DNA from 3 places in the Cupriavidus sp. H19C3 genome. Region 2 is predicted to be linked to each of the others. Evidence: predicted binding sites of a transcription regulator. Region 2 holds the regulator's gene; each other region holds the start of a gene.
What was found. The regulator FNR, encoded in region 2, switches genes on or off when oxygen is low (the NO sensors DNR and NnrR bind a similar motif). The targets are predictions, from matches to a motif close to TTGATNNNNATCAA.
Positions count from the first base shown of each region.

Region 1: the regulator FNR is predicted to act here: its motif matches at 5,460-5,473, upstream of DFLDMN_RS19505 (fatty acid desaturase).
Region 3: the regulator FNR is predicted to act here: its motif matches at 4,272-4,285, upstream of DFLDMN_RS20365 (universal stress protein).

Region 1 covers NZ_CP184985.1:4,219,324-4,226,646, reverse strand. The annotation lists gene xdhB (xanthine dehydrogenase molybdopterin binding subunit) at 1-1,782, shown strand, start outside; gene xdhC (xanthine dehydrogenase accessory protein XdhC) at 1,790-2,785, shown strand; gene DFLDMN_RS19515 (adenosine deaminase) at 2,897-3,952, shown strand; gene guaD (guanine deaminase) at 4,033-5,367, shown strand; gene DFLDMN_RS19505 (fatty acid desaturase) at 5,567-6,880, shown strand; gene DFLDMN_RS19500 (TMEM165/GDT1 family protein) at 7,276-7,323, shown strand, end outside.
Region 2 covers NZ_CP184985.1:484,854-492,176, reverse strand. The annotation lists gene scpB (SMC-Scp complex subunit ScpB) at 1-211, opposite strand, end outside; gene DFLDMN_RS02270 (sulfite exporter TauE/SafE family protein) at 966-1,793, opposite strand; gene fnr (fumarate/nitrate reduction transcriptional regulator Fnr) at 1,994-2,719, shown strand; gene DFLDMN_RS02260 (hypothetical protein) at 2,782-3,027, opposite strand; gene DFLDMN_RS02255 (hypothetical protein) at 3,024-3,227, opposite strand; gene ccoG (cytochrome c oxidase accessory protein CcoG) at 3,241-4,698, opposite strand; gene ccoP (cytochrome-c oxidase, cbb3-type subunit III) at 4,695-5,621, opposite strand; gene DFLDMN_RS02240 (cbb3-type cytochrome oxidase subunit 3) at 5,614-5,787, opposite strand; gene ccoO (cytochrome-c oxidase, cbb3-type subunit II) at 5,793-6,431, opposite strand; gene ccoN (cytochrome-c oxidase, cbb3-type subunit I) at 6,450-7,323, opposite strand, start outside.
Region 3 covers NZ_CP184986.1:186,967-194,289, reverse strand. The annotation lists gene DFLDMN_RS20385 (bifunctional acetate--CoA ligase family protein/GNAT family N-acetyltransferase) at 1-1,279, opposite strand, end outside; gene DFLDMN_RS20380 (Hsp20/alpha crystallin family protein) at 1,443-1,865, shown strand; gene DFLDMN_RS20375 (helix-turn-helix domain-containing protein) at 2,059-2,808, opposite strand; gene DFLDMN_RS20370 (zinc-dependent alcohol dehydrogenase family protein) at 3,154-4,146, opposite strand; gene DFLDMN_RS20365 (universal stress protein) at 4,340-5,281, shown strand; gene DFLDMN_RS20360 (universal stress protein) at 5,300-6,184, shown strand; gene DFLDMN_RS20355 (universal stress protein) at 6,346-7,197, opposite strand.

The DNA of each region.
Region 1 (7,323 bases), 500 kb from region 2:
TTCTACCTGGAAGGACAGATCGCCTACGCCGCGCCGCGCGAGAACGACGGCATGCACGTGTGGTGCTCCACCCAGCATCCGACCGAGATGCAGCACGCGGTGGCCCATATGCTCGGCTGGCACGCACACCAGGTGCTGGTGGAATGCCGCCGCATGGGCGGCGGCTTCGGCGGCAAGGAATCGCAGTCGGCGCTCTTCGCCTGTTGCGCCGCGCTGGCCGCGTGGAAGCTCCTGTGCCCGGTCAAGCTGCGACCCGACCGCGACGACGACATGATGATCACCGGCAAGCGGCACGACTTCCTGTTCGACTTCGAGGTGGGTCACGACGACCAGGGCCGTATCGAAGGCGTGCGCGTGGAGATGGTCTCGCGCGCGGGCTTCTCGGCGGACCTGTCGGGCCCGGTGATGACCCGCGCGATCTGCCACTTCGACAATGCCTACTGGCTGCCCAACGTGCAGATCGATGGCTACTGCGGCCGGACCAATACGCAGAGCAACACCGCATTCCGCGGCTTTGGCGGCCCGCAGGGCGCGTTTGCGATGGAGTACATCCTCGACAACGTGGCCCGCAACGTCGGCCTGGACGCGCTGGCGGTACGCCGCGCCAATTTCTACGGCAAGACCGAGCGCAATGTCACGCCGTACGGCCAGACCGTCGAGGACAACGTGATCCACGAGCTGATCGACGAGCTCGTGGCGTCCAGCGGCTACGAGGCGCGCCGTGCCGCGACGCGCGCGTTCAACGCGACCAGTCCGGTGCTCAAGAAAGGCATCGCGATCACGCCCGTCAAGTTCGGCATCTCGTTCAACGTCGCGCACTTCAACCAGGCCGGCGCGCTGGTGCACGTCTATAACGACGGCTCGGTGCTGGTCAACCATGGCGGCACGGAAATGGGCCAGGGCCTCAACACCAAGGTGGCGATGGTGGTGGCGCATGAACTCGGCATCCGCATGGAGCGCGTGCGCGTGACCGCCACCGATACCAGCAAGGTGGCCAACACCTCGGCCACGGCGGCCTCCACCGGCGCCGACCTCAACGGCAAGGCCGCGCAGGATGCGGCCCGCCAGATCCGTGCGCGGCTCAGCGCGTTTGCCGCGCGCAAGGCCGGCGTGGAAGCCGACACGGTGCGCTTCGGCGACGATCTCGTGGTAGCCGGCGAGCTGCGCATGTCGTTCGGCGATCTCGCGCGTGAAGCCTATGTGGCACGCGTGCAGTTGTGGTCCGACGGCTTCTACACCACGCCCAGGCTGCATTGGGACCAGGCGAAACTGCAGGGCCGCCCGTTCTACTACTACGCCTACGGCGCGGCCTGCTCCGAGGTGCTGGTGGACACGCTCACCGGCGAATGGAAGCTGCTGCGCGCCGATGCGCTGCACGACGCCGGCCAGTCGCTGAACCCGGCCATCGATATCGGCCAGGTGGAAGGCGCCTTCATCCAGGGCATGGGCTGGCTGACCACCGAGGAACTCTGGTGGAACCGCGATGGCAAGCTCATGACGCACGCGCCATCCACCTACAAGATCCCGACCGTCAATGACTGTCCCGAGGACTTCCACGTGCGGCTGTTCCAGAACCGCAACGTGGAGGACAGCATCCACCGCTCGAAGGCGGTCGGCGAGCCGCCGCTGCTGCTGCCGTTTTCGGTGTTCTTTGCCATCCGCGATGCGCTGGCCGCGCTCGGCGACTATCGCATCAACCCGCCGCTGCGCGCGCCCGCCACCAGCGAGGCGATTCTCGATGCGGCGGAAGCCGTCATGGAGGCGGCGGCCCAGGCCGCCTGAGCGCACCATGCAGGACGCACCGCTCAAGCCGTTCCGCTTTGCCGACGCCGCACGCTGGATCCGCGCCGGCGTGCCGGTGGTCATGGTCACCATCGTCGAGGTCAAGGGTTCGGCGCCGCGCGAGCCCGGCATCCGCATGCTGGTGACGGCCGACGACCTGGTCGGCACCATCGGCGGCGGCCATCTCGAATGGCGCGGCATGGAGATCGCGCGTGCGCTGCTGGGCGCAACGGGTGCTCCCGCGCAACGCCGCGTCGAACGCATCCCGCTCGGCCCCGCGCTGGGGCAGTGCTGCGGCGGCGTGGTGTGGCTCGGCTTCGAAGCCTTGGGCGCGGACGATCTGGCATGGCTCGATGCGGTGGAGCACGCCTTTGCCGGCGGCCGCGCGCTCGTGCGCACGGTGCCGGCGCGCGGACCGGTCACGCTGGCCGAGAGCCGCGCCCTGCTGCCATCGGTGGCGTGCCACGCGGACGGCTGGACCGACACGCTGGTGCCCGCCGACATGCATGTGGTGCTGTTCGGCGCCGGCCATGTCGGCCACGCGCTGGTGCAGGTGCTGGCGCAGCTGCCCTGCCGCGTGCACTGGGTCGACGAGCGCGACACGCTGTTTCCGCCGGGACTGCCCGCCAACGTGACGGCGGAAGCGTCGGATATCCCCGAGGCGGTGGTCGACCACGCGCCGGCCGGCAGCTATTTTCTGGTGATGACGCATAGCCACGCGCTCGACCAGTCGCTGTGCGAGCGGATTCTGCGACGCACCGATTTTGCGTATTTCGGCCTGATCGGATCGAAGACCAAGCGCGCGCGCTTCGAGCATCGCATGGCCGAGCATGGCGTGGACCCGGCGCGCTTTGCGGAAATGACGTGTCCGATCGGGGTTCCCGGCATTACGGACAAGGCTCCGGCTATGATTGCGGTAGCCATCGTCGCCCAGCTGCTGCAGGTGCGGGACCAGCGCATTGCCGCGCTGGCCGCCAGTCGCGTGGAGGCGGTGCATCCGTAACCCGGCGCGCGCCGCGCGGACAGGTCGACCGGTCGCCCCACCGCACCTGGCCAACCGTGCCACGCGGCCGTGCCGACGCCGAACCACCTCATAGAAACAAGAGGGCCCCACATGACCATCGATGCCGCGCTCGCGGACAAGATCCGCCGCACGCCCAAGGCAGAACTGCACGTGCATATCGAAGGCACGCTCGAACCCGAGCGCATCTTCCGGCTGGCCCAGCGCAACCACGTCGCGCTACCCTACTCCAGCGTCGAGGCCCTGCGCGCAGCCTATGCCTTTACCGACCTGCAGTCGTTTCTCGACATTTACTACGCGGGCGCGAGCGTGCTGCTGACCGAGGAAGATTTCTTCGACATGACGATGGACTACGTCCAGCGCGCCGTGGCCGACAACGTACGCCACGCCGAGATTTTCTTCGACCCGCAGACCCACACCGCGCGCGGCGTGCCGATTGGCGTGGTGATCGATGGCATTGCCGACGCGCTGGCGCAGGCGCGTACCGAGTACGATTTTTCGAGCCGCATGATTCTCTGCTTTCTGCGGCACCTGTCCGAGGAAGACGCGTTTGCCACGCTGGAGGCCGCGCTGCCGTACCGCGACCGCTTCGTCGGCGTGGGACTCGACTCGTCCGAGCGTGGCCATCCGCCCGGGAAATTCGCGCGCGTCTTCGCCCGCGCGCGCGAACTGGGCCTGCACCTCGTGGCCCATGCCGGCGAGGAAGGCCCGGCCCAGTATGTGCGCGACGCGCTCGATATCCTGCACGTCGAGCGCATCGACCACGGCGTGCGCGCGATCGACGACGACGCGCTGATCGAACGGCTGGCGCGCGAGCGCATCGCGCTGACGGTCTGCCCGCTGTCGAACGTCAAGCTCAAGGTCTACCCGGACCTGCGCGACCATCCCGCCAAGCGCATGCTCGACGCCGGCGTGGCGGTGACACTGCACTCGGACGATCCGGCCTACTTCGGCGGCTACATGAACGCCAACTGGGAAGCCACGTTCGACGCGCTGCCGCTCGATGCCGCCGACGCGCACAAGCTGGCCCGCAACAGCTTTGAAGCGGCCTTCCTGCCTCCCGCACTGAAGGCCGAGTACCTGGCGGAGGTCGACCACTTCTGGTCGGCACCGTCCCACCCCACGCCCGCCGCGGCACCCGCGACCTGACGGGTACCCGACGGGCCCATGCCCAACGAGCCGGCCTGCCCGCAAGACGATGCGGGCCGCCGGCCGCGAGAGATCACATCATGACGACGATTCCCCCCTCCCCCGGCGCACGCCACACGCCGACCCGCGCCGTGCGCGGCCGCATTCTCCATTTCCTGCGCGATCCGCAGTTCCACGAGGATGCCTGCGAGTATTGGGAAGACGGCGTGCTGATCATCCGTGCCGGGCGCATCGTCGCCGCGGGCGATCATGAAGCGTTGCTGCCGCAGATTCCCGCCGGCGCGGACATCGTCGACCATCGCGGCAAGCTGATCGTGCCCGGCTTTATCGATACGCACGTGCACTACCCGCAGACCGACATCATCGCGTCGCCGTCGCCAGGCCTGCTGCACTGGCTGGAAACCTACACCTTTCCCGAGGAACGCCGTTTCAGCGAGCCCGCCTATGCGCGCGCGGTGGCGGCATTCTTCGCCGACGAGCTGCTGCGCAACGGCACCACCAGCGCGGTGGTCTGGAGCACGGTGCACGCGACTTCAGCCGATGCGCTGTTCGCGGCCAGCGCCGAGCGCAACATGCGCATGGTCACCGGCAAGGTGCTGATGGACCGCAACTGCCCGGAGTTCCTGCGCGATACCGCCGAATCCGGGGCGCGCGACTCGGCCGACCTGATCTCGCGCTGGCACAACCAGGGACGCCTGGCGTACGCCATCACCCCGCGCTTTGCGCCGACTTCGAGCGAGGCGCAGCTGCGCGCCTGCGGCGAGCTTGCGCGCGCCTATCCGGACACGTTTATCCAGACCCACGTGGCGGAGAACCGCGACGAGGTGAAATGGGTGGCCGAACTGTTTCCGGACGCGCGCAGCTACCTCGACGTCTACGACCGCCACGGGCTGCTGCGTCCCGGCGCGTTCTACGGACATGCGATCTACCTCGATCCCGACGACCGCCGCCGGCTCGCGGACAGCGGCGCGGCGGTGGCGCACTGCCCCACCTCCAACCTGTTTCTCGGCAGCGGTTTCTACGACTTCCACCAGTCCGACGCACACCGGCTCAACGTCACGCTGGCCACCGACGTGGGCGGCGGCACCTCGTTCTCGATGTTCCGCACCATGAACGCGGCGCACAAGGTGGCGCGCATGGGCGGCTACCACCTGACCGCGCAGCGCATGTTCTACCTGGCCACGCGCGCCGCGGCCGAGGCACTCGGCTGGGAAGACCGCATCGGCAGCTTCACGCCGGGCTGCGAGGCCGACTTCATCGTGCTGGACCCGGAAGCCACGCCGCTGATCGCGCGCCGCAGCGGCCGCTCGGAGACGCTCGAGGAGCAGTTGTTCGCGTTTGCGATGCTCGGCGACGATCGCGTGGTCGACAACGTCTACATCATGGGCGAGGCCACGCGGGTGCTGGCGGTCTGAGCGCGCTCGCGCGCGGCGACTCCGCCTTGCGGACGGAAACGTCCGGCCGCGCGCGAGGCCCGGTTGGCCAGAAGTGGCATATCGGGCAAGAATTGACGCATATCAACACGACTGTCACGGAATCCTTCTAGCCTGTCGGCTCATACGCGCCCGCTTTCGGAATTTGGCGCAAATACGACTGATTACGGAAGGCCTCAGCATGACTGCCCGTTCTGACGAACTTGCGCTGGCGGAAGCCGGCGCGTTCGCCCCTGATACACGCGTCCCTAATACACGCGTCCCTAATACACGCGTCCCCGATACACGCGCCCCTGATACACCCGCGGCCGGTACCCCCCGGCACCTTTCGCCCCCGCCCACATTCACCCGCCAGGCCGCCGCGCAACCGGACACTCGCGCCGACCATTCCCTGCGCCTCGACCCGCGCGGCGTGCCGCTGCCCGAGCCGATCGCGGCCGATGCGCCGCTGCCCGGCCGCAAGACCATCCGCGGCTGGCTCATCCCGCTGGGCCAGCGCAGCACGACGCGCGCGCTGCTGCTGTTCGCTTTCGATTACCTGTTCTTCGCGGCCGTGATGGCCGGCGTGGTACTGGCCACGCCGTGGTGGGCCAAGCTCGGCCTTGGCGTGCTCGCCGGCCTGGTGATCGCGCGCCTGTTCATCATCGGCCACGATGCCTGCCACCAGAGCCTGACGCCGCGGCGCGGCCTCAACAAATGGCTGGGCCGGCTGACCTTCCTGCCGTCGCTCACGCCGTACAGCCTGTGGGAAGTGGGCCATAACGTCGTGCATCACGGCTACACCAACCTGAAGGGCTTCGACTTCGTCTGGGCGCCGTACTCGCTCGAGGAATACCAGGCGCTGCCACGCTGGCGCCGCGCGATGGAGCGCATCTACCGCAACGGCCTCGGCGCCGGCCTCTACTATCTGGTGGAAATCTGGTGGCTCAAGCTGTTTTTCCCGAGCCGGCGCCAGATGGCCACGCGGCGCCCGATCTTCTTCTGGGATTGCATGCTGGTGGCGGCCTTCGGCGCGGTGTGGATCGGCGCGCTCGCGTGGCTCGCGGTGGCCACCGGGCAATCGGTGGGCTTCATGATCGGCAGCGGGTTCGTGCTGCCGTTCCTGGTCTGGAACCTGACGGTCGGCTTCGTGCTGTATGTCCACCATACTCATACCAGCGTGGCGTGGTACGACACCAAGGCCATGTGGGCCAAGGCCCAGCCGTTCGTCTCGACCACGGTACACCTGCGCTTCCGCCATGGCATCGGCGCCGCGCTCCACCACATCATGGAACACACGGCGCACCATGTGGACATGAGCGTGCCGCTGTACCGGCTCAAGCGGGCGCAGGCCCTGCTTGAACACGCGCTGCCGGGCCGCATCATCGTCGAGAACTTCTCATGGCGCTGGTACTTCCACACTGCGCGCCGCTGCAAGCTTTACGACTTCAAGGCGCTGTGCTGGACCGATTTCCGCGGCCGGCAGACCAGCGAACGCGCACCGATTCCGACGTAAGGTTGCCATCTCGGGTGCCCGCGGTGACCCGTCCGGGGTGGACGGTACGATCCACCGCCGCTATAATCGCCACTTCCATTGGGGAGTAGCCGCCCTGCTTCTGCCGTCCCACGCAATGTGGGTCACACCATGTGGGTCACACCATGTGGATAAAACCATGTGGATAAAACCATGTGAGATCGCGGCAGACGGGGGCGTACGTCAACAGACTTGACCGGATTCATGGCGATAGCGCCGGGATACTGGTTATGGCGTGCGCAGCCCGGTCCTGACAGCCTGCTGTCGGCGACCATGCCTGGCGAGACCGATGACCTCACCTTTCTGGCCGGGCCGGGGAAGGTGTGTGTCATTGGCATCTCGCGATGCATAGCGGCCCGGTTGTTCACCAGAAAAACATGGAATCCTTCCTCGTCTCCACAGGCATCGTGGCCCTGGCCGAAATG
Region 2 (7,323 bases):
CCGGGCGGCTCTGGAAGCGCCAGCCGCTGGCCAGCGCCACCAGTTCCACCCCCCGTTGCTGCCAATCCTGGCGCAGTTCCTCGAGCAATACGCGGATCGTATCGGCCCCGACGTCATCGGCGAACAGCTTGCGCAGGTCGTTCACGCGCAACGGTTCCTGCGCACAGATCAGCGCGGTCTCGAGGACGATCTTCGCCTCTTGGGTATTCATGTGATTGCGTGCAGCCTGTATTGCACCTGCTTCCGGACAAGTCCCGAAGCACGGGAGATTTCGGATTCAGCGGCAGGAACACTACCGCCATCTCATCGCGCAGCCAACTCGCATGCTTGCCGCACCAGAGCCGTGCACTTCGTTGTGATGCCTCGATTTGCCGGGTCGATCCGGCAGGAGATTGTCCTGCGTCCGGCGTGGCCGGCCGATGGACCTCTTGCGTCGCGCCTCCTCCCTCAGGGGCGGACCATCGTCGCTTCGCACCGTACCGGACCATTCAGATCCCTCGAACCGGACGACGCGACGGCAAGATAAAACGACAAAGCGGTATCGAGCCCTATCAGGCACTCACTGACGCCCTCACGCGCCCTCACGCGCCATCCAGGTCGCCGGCTCAAGGCATGCTACACCCGGGGCCGGCATCGCCGCTCCCCAGCGTTGCCCGGTCTTTTGAACCAGATCTTTTAAACCGGAAATACCGTGGGAACGGATCAGGCACGCCTTCGCTGCCCTGGATCCCTGGACGCACTCCCCAGATCAGGGAGCCGCCATCGATGACGCGGACGCCACAAACTACGTGCGATACCGTGGTTCCCGCGATTGTATGGCATACCCGGGCCCGGCTGCAACCGCCACGGGACATCGTTGCAACGATGCCCGCTCCCGGTGCCACGCCGGTGTCACGCCGGGTACCGTGCCGCAGCGCCATGGGCCGCGCCCATCCGCGGTGGCATCCGCGCCACGACGCCGGCGCTCAGAGCACCAGGCAGAAGCCATGCGCGGCCAGCACGTCCGGCAGCAGGATGGCCCGCGCCACGCCGGCCACGCCGAACGTCGCGATCACCAGCCCGGCCACCATGCGGACCGGCGGCCGGCGCGCCTGCTGGCGCAGCCAGCCCGAGAGGCCCGACAGCACGATCAGGTTGGGCAGCGTGCCCAGGCCGAACGCGATCATCACGAGCGCGCCCGAGGCGGCATTGCCGGCCAGCAGTGCCAGCGCGAGCGCGGCATAGACCATCCCGCACGGCACCAGGCCCCACGCCAGGCCGATGGCGTAGCGGCGCAGCCACGGTGGCGCCACCATGGCGTGACCCGGGCTGCGCAGCGCGGCCAGGCTGTCGCCGTTCGCGAGGCCCAGCCCGTGCGTGGCACGCGCGGCGTGCAGCGCGGCACGCGCGATACCGGTCAGCGCCTGCGCCGCGCGGGCCGCCATGCGTTCAAGCCGGGGCAGGCGCGGGGCGCTGCCACGCGCGAGCCAGAGACCGGACAGCACCAGCATCGCGCTACCGGCGCCAAACAGCGCGCGCTGCAGCGGCACGATGTCCTGCTTCCATGCGAGCGCGCCCATGGCCCCCATCAGCGCACCGAGCATCGTGTAGGTACTGACGCGGCCCGCATGCATGACGAGCGTGTCGCGCCACCACACACGACGCCATTGCACACCGTCGGCACGCGCAATTATCCGCACCGGCGTTTCGCGATGGCGTTCCACTGCAAGCGAGATGCCGCCACACATTGCCGCGCAATGGATGCCGCCAAATAACGCTAATAGGAATACGCTGAAAAGTATCTCAAATATCAAGTGTTTCTCGCTTTCGTCTAGGCGCGCAAGCTAGAATGCCTTCATCGTGCGCCCCCGCGAGCGCGCCTAAGCAACCGGTTCCTTACCGACTCCCTGGCAACCGGTTTCTTATCAACCGGTTCCGTATTCACAGGGTTCTTGTTCGCAGGTTCCTTGTTCGCAGGTTCCTTGTTCGCAGGTTCCTTATTCACAGGTTCCAATTGCTCACGCCGATCCCGATCACCGAGATGTCCCCCCGCTGCTCCACGTGTGCACTGGGTCAGTTCTGCCTGCCGGTTGGCATGAACGAGCAGGACCTCGAGAAGATCGATACGCTTGTCCAGGAACGCTTTCGCATTCACAAGGGCGACACGCTCTACCGCATGGGCGATCCGCTCACCGCGGTCTACGCGATCCGCTTTGGCACCCTCAAGACGCATGTGACGATGGAAGACGGCCGCTCGCAGATCACGGGCTTTCACCTGCCGGGCGAGATCGTCGGACTCGATGGCCTCTGCGAAATGCAGCACGCCTCCGATGCGTCCGCGCTGGAAGACACCGAGGTCTGCGTGGTCCGCTTCAACGACCTCACCGCGCTGTCCGGCGAACTGCCTTCGCTGCAGCAGCAGTTTCTCCGCCTGATGAGCCGCGAGATCTCGCAGGACCATCTGATGCTGATGACCCTCGGCTCGATGCGCGCCGAGGAAAGACTGGCCGCGTTCCTGATCAACCTGTCCAACCGTCTGGCCGCGCGCGGCTACTCGTCGAGCGAGTTCGTGCTGCGCATGAGCCGCGAGGAAATCGGCAGCTATCTCGGCCTCAAACTCGAGACCGTGAGCCGCCTGTTCTCGCGCTTTGCCGAAGCGGGGTTGATCCAGATTCGTCAGCGTCATGTCAAGCTCGTCGATACGGCGGGCCTCAAGCAGATCTACAGCCGTAGCTGCTGAACCCGCCGGCGCGCCAGCGCCCCGCCCGGCGCCACTTCCCTCTCACAGTCTCACCGTCTCACCTACTCCAGCTCGTCCGTATCGGCCAGCCGCACCGGCATCGTATAGAGCGTGAGTCCGCTCGACAGCGCGCACAGCGCCCACGCGAGCAGGAACCCCACCGTGTAGACCGCCTCGCGCGACGCCTGGATCGGATGGCCGAAGAACATCAGGTCGCCCGGATCGATCAGCGAGAAGACCCCCGCCGTCGCCACCCCCGCGACGAGAAACGCGGGCCAGAGCACCCACATCAGCCAGCGCCATCTCATGGCCGCCTCGCCTCGGTGCCGGGCTGTCCCGGCGCGGCGCGCTCCACCACCAGGCCATGCCGCACGGCCTCGCCGACGGGGCGGTCCGCATGGGTCGCGGCCAGCCAGATCGTGATACCGCAGCCGATCATCGCCAGTAGTGGCCCGCTCATCAACAGCCAGGGCCACGGTTCCTTCCACCACGGTTTTGCCTGGGACATGGCAACTCCTTCGTCAAAGATTGCGCGGCACGATAAACCGCGTGGATTGCCGGACTTCGGCCACCGTTTGGGTGCCCTTTGCACCCGTCTGCTCGGCCTGCACCACCATGTCGATGGCATGCGTGCCCTGCCCCGCGGCGTCGATCGGTACACGGATGCGGACCGGCACCAGGCGGTTGGACGTCGGCGCCAGCTCCGCGGCCGCGTGGTCGTACTCGATCGTCATGCCGGGCAAGTCCGCGCCGTCGGCGCGCACCACGATATGCATGGGCGCCTCGGTGGTATTGATCAATTGCAGGCGGTAGACGTTCTCGATCCACTGCCCGTCGACCTCGCGCCCCAGCGCACCGCGGTCGCGCAGGATATCGACCTTGAGCGGCGCGCGCATCGCCACCGATACGGCGAGGCCGGCGGCCAGCACAAGCCAGATGCCGGCGTACAGCAGGACGCGCGGTCGTATCAGCCGCTTGCGTGCCGCGGCCAGCGACAGGCCCTGCCGCATCGCGTTTTCCGAGGTATAGCGAATCAGGCCACGCGCATAGTTCATCTTGTCCATGACCTGGTTGCAGGCATCGATGCACGCCCCGCAGCCGATGCATTCGTACTGCAGTCCGTCGCGGATATCGATGCCGGTCGGGCACACCTGCACGCAGATGCTGCAGTCCACGCAGTCGCCCAGGCCCGCCGCGCGGTGATCGGTCTTGCGGCCGCGGCTGCCGCGCGGCTCGCCGCGCCCCACGTCGTACGTCACCACAAAGGTATCGCGATCGACCATCACGCTCTGGAAGCGTGCGTACGGACACATGTATTTGCACACCTGCTCGCGCATGAAGCCCGCATTACCCCAGGTGGCAAACGCGTAGAACAGCATCCAGAAGGTCTGCCACGGGCCCAGCGACAGGCTCAGGACCTCGCCGCCGAGCGTCCGGATCGGCGTGAAGTAGCCCACGAACGTGAAGCCGGTCCATAGCGCGATCAGTACCCAGAGCACATGCTTGGTGGCCTTGATGCGCAGCTTGCGCGCGCTCCACGGATCGCCGTCGAGGCGGATACGCGCAAAACGGTCGCCTTCGATATGCCGCTCGATCCAGAGGAAGATCTCCGTATAGACGGTCTGCGGGCACGCATAGCCGCAGAACAGCCGTCCCGCGATGGCCGTGAACAGGAACAGCGCGAGCGCCGAGATCACCAGCAGCACCGACAGGTAGATCACGTCCTGCGGCCACAGCACCACGCCGAACAGATAGAACTTGCGCGCGCCGAGGTCGAACAACACCGCCTGCCGACCATTCCACTGCAGCCAGGGCGTGCCGTAGAAGATCAGCTGCGTGAACAGCACCAGCCAGACACGCCAGCGGTCGAACGCCCCCGTGACCGAACGCGGATAGATCTTGCGCCGGACCTCGTAGAGCGCATCTTCAGAGCTTTCCGATCCCGCCATGGAGACCGGCCGCCAGCTGCCATCGTTCATCGTCCTGCCCCGCCGCCATTCGACAGGCCCCACACGTATGCCGTCAGCATCTGGATGCGCTCGGGCGTGAGAATCTCTTCATGCGCGGGCATATGGCCCTCGTGCCCCTTCAGAATGCCGTCGACGATATTCGCCTCGGAACTGCCATAGAGCCAGACCTTGTCTGACAGGTTGGGCGCCCCAAGCGCCTGGTTGCCGGTGCCGGCACTGCCGTGGCAGGCTGCGCAGGTGGTCTTGAAGGTTGACTCGCCACGCGAGGCGCGGATCGGATCGTAGGCCAGCCCCGACAGCGAGCGCACGTACTGCGCCACGTCGCCGGCCAGCTTGCCGTCGATTGCCGCCGCGAACGACGGCATCTTGCCGTTGCGTCCCTTGGCAATGGTCTGGTGGATGGTGTCCGGGTCGCCGCCGTAGAGCCAGTCACCGTCGGTCAGGTTCGGAAAGCCGCGGCTGCCGCGCGCGTCGGAACCATGGCATTGCGCGCAGTAGTTGAGAAACAGGCGCTGACCGATCTCGCGTGCTTCAGGGTCGGCCGCAATCGCCTTGACGTCGAGCTTCATGTACTTGCCGTAGATCGCCTGCTGCCTGGCCTCGGCGGCCTGGCGGCTGGCGGCAAGCTCGCCCTGGGTGGAGAAGCCGAGCACGCCGGCGTAGGAACCGAGGCCGGGATAGAGCACCAGGTAGCCGAGCGCGAAGATGCACGACAGCAGGAACATCCACATCCACCAGCGCGGGAGCGGATTGTTGAGTTCGCGCAGGTCGCCGTCCCACACGTGGCCGGTGTCCTCGGTGGTGGTTTCGACAGTGCCGGCCTGCTTGATCAGGCGGCGTTGCGACAGCAGCAGCCACGCACACCAGACGATGCCGGCCAGCGCGATGGCCGCGATGTAGTAGCTCCAGAATCCGGATGTGAAGTCACTCATGATGAGGGGTCCCGCTCGCGATCGTTGTAGTTTCGTCCGGCAGCGCAAAGGGCAGCAGCGCGGATTCGAGATTGGCGGCCTGCCGGTGCGCGGACCATGCCCACCAGCAGATGCCGAGAAACACCAGCATCGAGACCACCGTGACAAGACCAGTAAGGTGGGCCATGGCGCTTACTCCTTCCGCACGTTGCGGCGATTGATGCCGAGGCTCTGGAGGTACGCCACCATCGCGTCCTCCTCGGTCTTGCCGGCCAGTTCCTCGGGCGCGCCCGCAATCTGAGCGTCCGTGTACGGCACGCCAAGCCGCTTGAGCGCGTGCATGCGGGCCTGGATGTCGTCGGTTCGCAGCGGCGTACGCTCAAGCCACGGATACGACGGCATTACCGATTCGGGCACCACATCGCGCGGATTGCGCAGATGCACCCGCTGCCAGTCGTCCGAGTAGCGGCCGCCCACGCGGGCCAGGTCCGGACCGGTCCGCTTGGAGCCCCACAGGAACGGGTGGTCGTACACCGACTCGCCGGCGGTCGAGAAATGCCCGTAGCGCTCGGTTTCCGCCTGCAGCGTGCGCACTTGCTGCGAATGGCATCCCACGCAGCCCTCGCGGATATAGATGTCGCGGCCCATCAGTCGCAGCGGCGAATACGGCGTGATGCCCGCGTCGGGCGCCGTGGTCGAGTGCTGGAAGAACAGCGGCACGATCTGCACCAGCCCGGCGATGCTGACCACCACGATGGTGGCGAGGATCAGCCAGCCGACATTTCTCTCGAGCGTTTCGTGGGACCAGAACTTATGTTGTTGTGCTGACATTTCGCGAATCCTTGGCTATCAGTGCGCCGTGGCAGCGGTGGCCGGCGCGGTGGCCGGTGCGGTGGCGGGCGCGACGCCCGCACCGGCGGCTGCGATGGGCACCGGAATCGGCGCATCCACCGCGGTCTTGCCGGCAATCGTGCGGAACACGTTCCACGCCATGATCAGCATGCCGGTCAGGAAGCAGAGCCCCCCCAGCAGGCGAATCAGGTAGAACGGATACTTGGCCTTGACCGCCTCGACGAACGCGTAGGTCAGCGTGCCGTCGGGCTGCGTGGCGCGCCACATCAGGCCTTCCATCACGCCGGCGATCCACATCGAGGCGATATAGAGCACCACGCCGATGGTGGCGATCCAGAAGTGCCACTCGATCAGCCGCACGCTGTACATCTGCTTTTCGCCGAACAGGCGCGGAATCAGGTAATAGAGCGAGCCCACCGAGATCATCGCCACCCAGCCGAGCGCGCCCGAATGCACGTGGCCGATGGTCCAGTCCGTGTAGTGCGAGAGCGCGTTGACGGTCTTGATGGACATCATCGAGCCCTCGAACGTGGCCATGCCGTAGAACGACAGCGCCACCACCAGGAACTTGAGGATGGGATCGGTGCGCAGCTTGTGCCAGGCACCCGACAGCGTCATGATGCCGTTGATCATGCCGCCCCACGACGGCGCGAGCAGGATCAGCGAGAACACCATGCCAAGCGACTGCGCCCAGTCCGGCAGCGCGGTGTACTGCAGGTGGTGCGGACCCGCCCACATGTACGTGAAGTTGAGCGCCCAGAAATGCACGATCGACAGGCGGTACGAGTAGATGGGACGCTCGGCCTGCTTGGGAATGAAGTAGTACATCATCCCGAGGAAGCTCGTGGTAAGGAAGAAGCCCACCGCGTTG
Region 3 (7,323 bases), on a different replicon from region 2:
AGGTGGGCACGCCGGCCTCGCGGCAGATGCGCCGGGCCGCCTGCACGGCATCGCCGCCCAGCCAGCTGCTGAAGACGGGACGCGGTCCGCGCGCCTGCGCGACGAGGGCCGGCGCGATCTCGCGGCTATCGACGATCGCCGTGGGCGCATGCAGCAACAGGATCGCATCGACCTCCGGCGCGGCCTGCAGGATGCGCAGCGTATCGACATAACGCGCGATCGGCGCATCGCCGATGATGTCCACCGGATTGGCGCGCGGCCAGGTGGCCGGCAGCACGGCATCGAGCTGCGCGATGGTCTGGGCGGACAGGGTGGCCAGCGTACCGCCCGCGCGTACGAGCGCGTCGGCGGCCATCACGCCTGCCCCGCCGCCATTGGTGACGATGGCCAGCCGTTCGCCCAGCGGCCGGCCCGCGCGCGCGAGCGTCTCCACCGCATCGAACAGTTCTTCGGTGGTATCCACACGCAGCATGCCGGCGCGGCGGATAACCGCGTCGTACACGTCGTCGGCGCCCGCCATGGCACCGGTATGCGACGCCGCGGCCTGCGCCGATGCGGGGGTACGCCCCGCCTTGACCACGATCACCGGCTTGTTGCGCGCCGCGGCGCGGGCCGCCGACATGAACTTGCGGCCGCCGCGAATTGCCTCCACGTACAGCAGGATGGCGCTGGTGGCGGCATCCGCGGCGAGGTAGTCGATGACGTCACCCACGTCGACGTCGGCACTGTCGCCGAGCGAGACGAAATGGGAAAAACCGATGCCGCGCGCATTGGCCCAGTCGAGCACCGCCGTCGCGAGCGCCCCCGATTGCGAAACGAACGCGAGCTTGCCGGCCTGCGCGCTGGCATGCGCAAAGCTTGCATTAAGTCCGATGCCGGGTACCAGCAGCCCCACGCAGTTGGGGCCGAGCACACGCAACAGCGCCGGCCGCGCCGCTTCCAGCATGGCCTGACGGGTGGCGGCGTCGAGCCCCGCGGTCAGCACGATGGCCGCCTTGCAGCCGGCGCTGGCGAGTTCCGCGATCAACCCGGGTACGGTGGACGGCGGCGTGCAGATGACGGCCAGCTCCGGCGCCATGGGCAAATCGCCCACGCGCGCATGGCATGGCAGCCCGTCGACCACCTCGTGGCGCGGGTTGACGGCATGGATCGCGCCGGCAAAGCCGCCTTGACGCAGGTTCCTCAGCACGGTGGTGCCGACCCGGCCGGGCCGCATGCTGGCGCCGATCACCGCGATGGACGCCGGATGGAAAAGATGCTCGAGGTTGCGGATGGTCATGGGCGGCAGGGGAGCGCACGTGAGCGCGGTGTCGACCTCGCAACTATAGAAAGATGAGGCTCGCGCTCATTGATCCAGCGCAACGCCTGCGGCGCGTGGACTGCCAGTATGGAAGCGCGGGACGGGCAGCCATGTTCCCCGCGTTTTCATACAGGAGATCACCATGAGCAATATTCGTCTGTACGATCCATTCTCGATCGAGCCGATCGGCGACATGTTCCAGGGCATGATGCGCGCCTTGCGTGGCAACGGCGACGCCGGCCTGGCCTTCAAGGTCGACGTGACCGAGTCCGACAAGGACTACACCGTGGTCGCCGAGATTCCGGGCGCCAAGAAGGAAGACATCCAGGTGTCGGTGGAACGCGGCACCGTCATGATCGCGGCCAAGGTGGAAAAGGCCAGCGAGGAGAAACAGGGCGAACGCGTGATCCGCCGCGAACGCTACAGTGGCAGCATGCAGCGTGCATTCACGCTCGATACCCCGATCGACGAAGCGCACGTGGACGCCAGCTACGAAAATGGCGTCCTGCGCCTGACGCTGCCCAAGAGCCAGGCGACGCCACAACGCAAGATCGAGATTCACTGACTCCGGCGACTCCATCCGTGCTCCGCGCGGCAAGACGGTGTCGCGCGGAGACGCGGGGGCGTATTACAGGTATCGCTTGCACGTGTGGGGTGCAGGTATGGGGTGCAGGTATGGAGTGCAGGTATGGGGGTGCACGTATCCTGAGCCCATCGATAAGCGTATCGATCGCTTCGGCCGGCAAATCGACAAGCGGTCAGATCGCGGCCAGCGCCTCGACGTCGAACAGCTCGACATGCTTGCCATCGACGCGCAGGAAGCCTTCGCGCTGAAAGCGCGAGAACGCGCGGCTGACGGTTTCCAGCTTGATGCCGAGGTAGTTGCCGATCTCGTCGCGGGTCATGCGCAGGGTGAAATTGCGCGGCGAGTAACCCCGCTGCTGCAGCCGCCGGGACAGGTTGACCAGGAAGGCGGCGACGCGCTGTTCCGAGTTCATGCCGGACAGCAACGCCATCTGGCGGGCCTCGCGCACGATCTCGGTGCTGAGCATGCGATGGAAATGTTGCTGCAGCGGCTTGAGGTCGCGGCAGAGCGCTTCCATCGGCGCGAACGGAATCACGCACACGGCGCTGTCTTCGAGCGCGATCGCATCGCAGTCGTATTCGCCGTTGCTGATGGCGCCCAGGCCAAGCGTTTCGCCAACCATGTAGAAGCCGGTGACATGCTCGCAGCCGCTGGCATCGCCGGTGACGGTCTTGATGCTGCCCGAACGCAACGCGTAGAGGCTCTGGAACGGATCGCCGGCGCGGAACAGCGCCTCGCCGCGATGAACCATGCGCCAGTGGCTGACCACGGTTTCCAGCCGGCCGATACTGTCGTCACCGAGGCACGACGCCATGCACAGGTGCCGCAGCGCACAGGCCGAGCAACGCGCCTGGTGCCGGCACGTGGCCGCTTCGCTTTCCGGCGCCCGCATCGGTACCACCTTCATCCGTGGGGCAGGCATCTGCCCCCGCACTTCCGCTTCCTGATACATTTGCCCACCCCTATTTATGAAGGACCAGGGCTACCTGGACCTCCGGCGCATCGCCGCATTGAGTATGGGTGGAGTATGGTGGCCGGACGCCAGGAGATAAATCAGCCGTCGCTGAGCCCGATGTCGGCGCAGCGCTGGAAATTGTCAGTAAAGCCTGACAGGCACACGGGAGTTTGTCGGCGCCCGTACATGCCTCGGAGGCCACTCGGAGGGCACCTCGCGGTCCCCCGCAGGTCGCCCGACGGCGCTGCCGGCGCTACATTGGGGCCAGGCGCCACCAGCCGCCCGGCCTCGCCGACCCTCACGCGCCGACCCTCACGCGCCGGCAATCCGCAGCACGGCGGCACCGGCCAGGCGGCCGGCCCGCAGGTCGTCGAGCGCCGTATTGGCGTCGGCCAGCGCATAGGGCGTGACATGGACCTGCAGCGGAATGGCCTCGGCCGCCCGCATCAGCTCGTGCCCGTCGGCGCGCGTCAGGTTGGCCACGGAAACCAGGCGGCGCTCTTCCCATAGCAGGCGATATGGAAAGGACGGGATATCGCTCATATGGATGCCGCCGCAGACCACGATACCGCCCTTCTCGACCGCGGCCAGCGCGCGCGGCACCAGCCCGCCGGCGGGCGCGAAGATGAGGGCCGCGTCGAGCCGGTCCGGCGCATCGTGATCGCTATCGCCGGCCCAGGCCGCGCCGACGGCACGCGCCAGCTGCTGCGCGCCGTCGTCGCCGGCGCGGGTGAAGGCGTAGACCGTGCGCCCCTGCGCCACCGCGATCTGCGTCACGAGGTGGGCGGCGGCGCCAAACCCATAGATACCGAGCCGCCGCGCCGCGCCCGCCATGCGCAGGGTGCGGAAGCCGATCAGGCCCGCGCACAGCAGCGGCGCGGCCTCCGTGTCGCCGTAGCGGTCGGGAATGCGGAAGCAATAGTCACTGTCGGCCACCACGTACTCGGCATAGCCGCCATCGCGCGTATAGCCGTGGAACGCCGGCGCATCGCACAGGTTCTCGCGACCATCGCGGCAAAAGCGGCATTGCCCGCAGGTATGCCCGAGCCACGGTACGCCGACGCGCTCGCCGACGCGCAACGACGTGACACCGGCGCCGAGCGCGTCGACCCGCCCGACGATCTCGTGGCCCGGTATCAAGGCCGGCTTGGGCGCTGGCAGTTCGCCGTCGACCACGTGCAGGTCGGTGCGGCACACGCCGCATGCGGAAACCGCAACGCGTACTTCGCCTGGCCCCGGTTGCGGGACCGGGCGCTCCTGCGCATGCAGATGCGGGTTGGCGCCATCGAACACCATCGCCCGCATCGTCGCCGCCACTGTTCTGCCCATTGTCCTGACCATTGCCTGCTCCCGCGGATGGAACCGGTCTGGTTATCCCACGTGGCCGCGGCCACCGTCAATCGCGGCGGGCACTCCGATCTCGCCACGGCTTGACGTGCCTCAACGAGCGGCGTGCCGGCCCGGCTAGATTGGACATGTTTCTTACCGACGGACCGACATGGACCTCGCCAGCATCCTCGTCTACCTGGACAGCAGTCGTCGCAGCCACCAGCATATTGCCGCGAGCGTGGTGCTTGCGAGTGCGTTCGACGCGCATGTGCACGCGCTGCATGCGGATCCGGCCACACCGCACGACGGCCCGTCGAGCGACGCCGAGGTTGTGCGGCGCGCCTTTCTCGGCGTCATCGAGGATGCCCCGGTCGAAGGCAGCTGGCATGCGACTCACGGCGATCCGGCGCAACGGCTGGTGCACGAGAGCCGCGCGGTGGACCTGCTGGTGCTCGGCCAGCACACCTTTCTGGGCAAGGAAGGCGACAATCTGGCGGCGCTGGGCTCGTGCATTCTGGCGGCCGGCCGGCCCGTACTGGTGATTCCCGCGCATGGCTGGATTCGCGAACGACCCGGTCGCGCGGTACTGGTGGCGTGGAACGGCAGCCGCGAATCGACGCGGGCGCTGCGCGACAGCCTGCCCCTGCTGCGCCGTGCCGGTTCGGTCCAACTGGTCCACTTCCGCGAGCACAGCGCGCGCAACCGGTATGCGGATCACCAACCGGCGCATCACGAGACCCATCCAACGACCCACTACGAGACGCATACCGAGGCGCACACCGAGGCGCACCGACCGGCGGGCCACGAGCGTGGCTTCGCTGACCCCGCGCCGGGCCCTGCGGACAACGGCACGCGCGTCACTCAGGGTACATCGGTGCAATACGCGCTCGCGTGGCTGGCGCGGCACGGCGTCACCGCACGTGCGCTGACCTGTGCGCTCGGCGCCGGTCAGGACGCCGGCGATGCCATCCTGTCGCATGCCTCGGACACCGGAGCGGACCTGATCGTCAGCGGTGCCTACGGTCATGGCCCGTGGCGGGAAGCCGTGTTCGGCGGCGTGACGCGCACGCTGCTGCGCGCGATGACGGTGCCGGTCCTGTTCTCTCACTAGCCGGAGCGGCCTGCAAGCATGGACTACAAATCGATCCTCGTGGAAATCGGCGCCGACGATGGCTGCCGCGACCGGTTGCGTGCCGCCGCCGTGCTCGCCTTCCGCTTTGGTGCCCACCTCACCGGCGTGACCACCACCGGCGTGCGCGTCGGCCATGTCCGCGGCGTGGAAGACGGTGCCCGGCGTGCCGTGCTCGTGCACGAGCAACTGCGCGCCCAGGCGTTTGGCCATGCCAACCTCATGCGCGACATCATGGCCGAAACCGGGCATGCCGTGAGCTGGTCGCACGAGATGGTGGAAGACGATCCGGCCCGCGCGCTGACACAGCTGGCGTGCTCGGCGGACCTGCTGTTGCTGGCGCGCCGGCCGCCATGGTCGGGCATGCCGCCGCTCGTGGCGGACCCCGCGGAAGCCGTGCTGCTGGACTGCGGGCGCCCCGTGATGGTGGTGCCCGCCAACGCCCCGCCGCTGCTCGGCGGGCACGTGCTGATTGCCTGGAACGACAGTCCGGAAGCCGCGCGTGCGGTAGCGGACGCGCTACCGCTGCTGGGCCACGCCGCCATGGTCACGGTGGTGTGCGCCAGCGACGCCGGTGGTGCCGGGCCGATCGTCAGATACCTGGCCAGCCACGGTATCGAAGCCACCGTGCGGCCGGTGCCCGGCGCCGAGTCCGAGCCGCGTATGCAAGCCGCACACGCCTGCCGTGCCGCCCATGCCGCCCACGCCGCGCATGCCCGGCATGCGGAGCCCGGCGAGGCCCTGCTGCGCACGGCGCGCGCGCTCTCGGCCGACATGATCGTGGCGGGATGCTATGGGCATTCGCGCATGCGCGAACTCGCGTTTGGTGGCGTATCGCGGACGCTGCTGCAGCGGGCGACGCTGCCACTGGTGATGTCGCACTGAGGTCGCACTGGGGTCGCACCGGGGTCGCACTGGGGTCGCACTGGGGTCGCACTGGGTCGCACTGGGTCGCACCACCGAGGTCGCACCCCGAGGTCGCACCCCGAGGTCGCACCCTGAAACCAGTCAGCAGTCAGTGGCAAACCTGGTCAGCGGAAAGCGGCTCAGTGACACAGCAGGGTCGCCGCCGGCATCTCCCGCAACAGCGTATCGGTCACGCCGCCCAGCACTTCCTCACGCACGTGGCCCTTGCCATATGCGCCGCAGACGATCAGGTCCACCCCCCTGCGCCGGGCGAAGTCCAGCAGCAGATGACCGATATCCGCCGACGGCTCGGTCAGCAGCTCGGTCAGCGAGGCATGGATGCCACGCCGCGCCAGCCAGCTCACTGCGTAGGCACCAGGCGAGCTATGCAGGTCGCGATGTCCATCGGACCGCACGCAGTGCACCACATCGACCGATTGCGCGCGCTCGAGCCAGGGCAGCGCGTCCAGGATCGCCCGCGCCGACTCGCGCGAGCCGTTCCAGCCGATCATCACGCGCGTGCCGATGTTGGGAGTGGGCACATCGGGCGGAATCACGAGCACGGGCCGCCCCACGCCGATGATGGTGGAGGCCACGAGGCGGCGCGCCTGCCGGAAGGTCATCCGGTCACCGGGCCCCGGCTCGCGCGGCTGCCCGACAATGACGAGGTCCGCCAGGCGGCCCTCGCATTGCAAGGCCTCCTCCGGGGTGCCTTCGCCGACGCGCCAGTCCACCGGAAAGGTGGCAGCCTCGGTCGCCGCGTCGAAGGACTGGCGCGACTGTTCGCAATCGTCTGCAAGGCTGGAGGCGAAGGACTGGTACTCACGCGTGCCGTCGGCATGCCGGAGCACCCAGCCGGACTCGTTTGTACTGATGGAGAGTAGCCCGATCAGGGACGAGTGGAAGCTTTCCGCCAGCGCCACGGCACGCGCCAGGCGCACGGCGGTGGCCGTCCCCGCATCCACATGAACGAGCATTGCAGCAAAACGCATACTGTCGACCCCCGCATCCGGATTTGTAGTCATGCCATGGACTGTAGTAGGCCGCCGGCGATCGGACTTGAGAGAAATCAACCATATCGAACACCGGCATAAGGGCGCGTCGGGGCAGACGTCAAT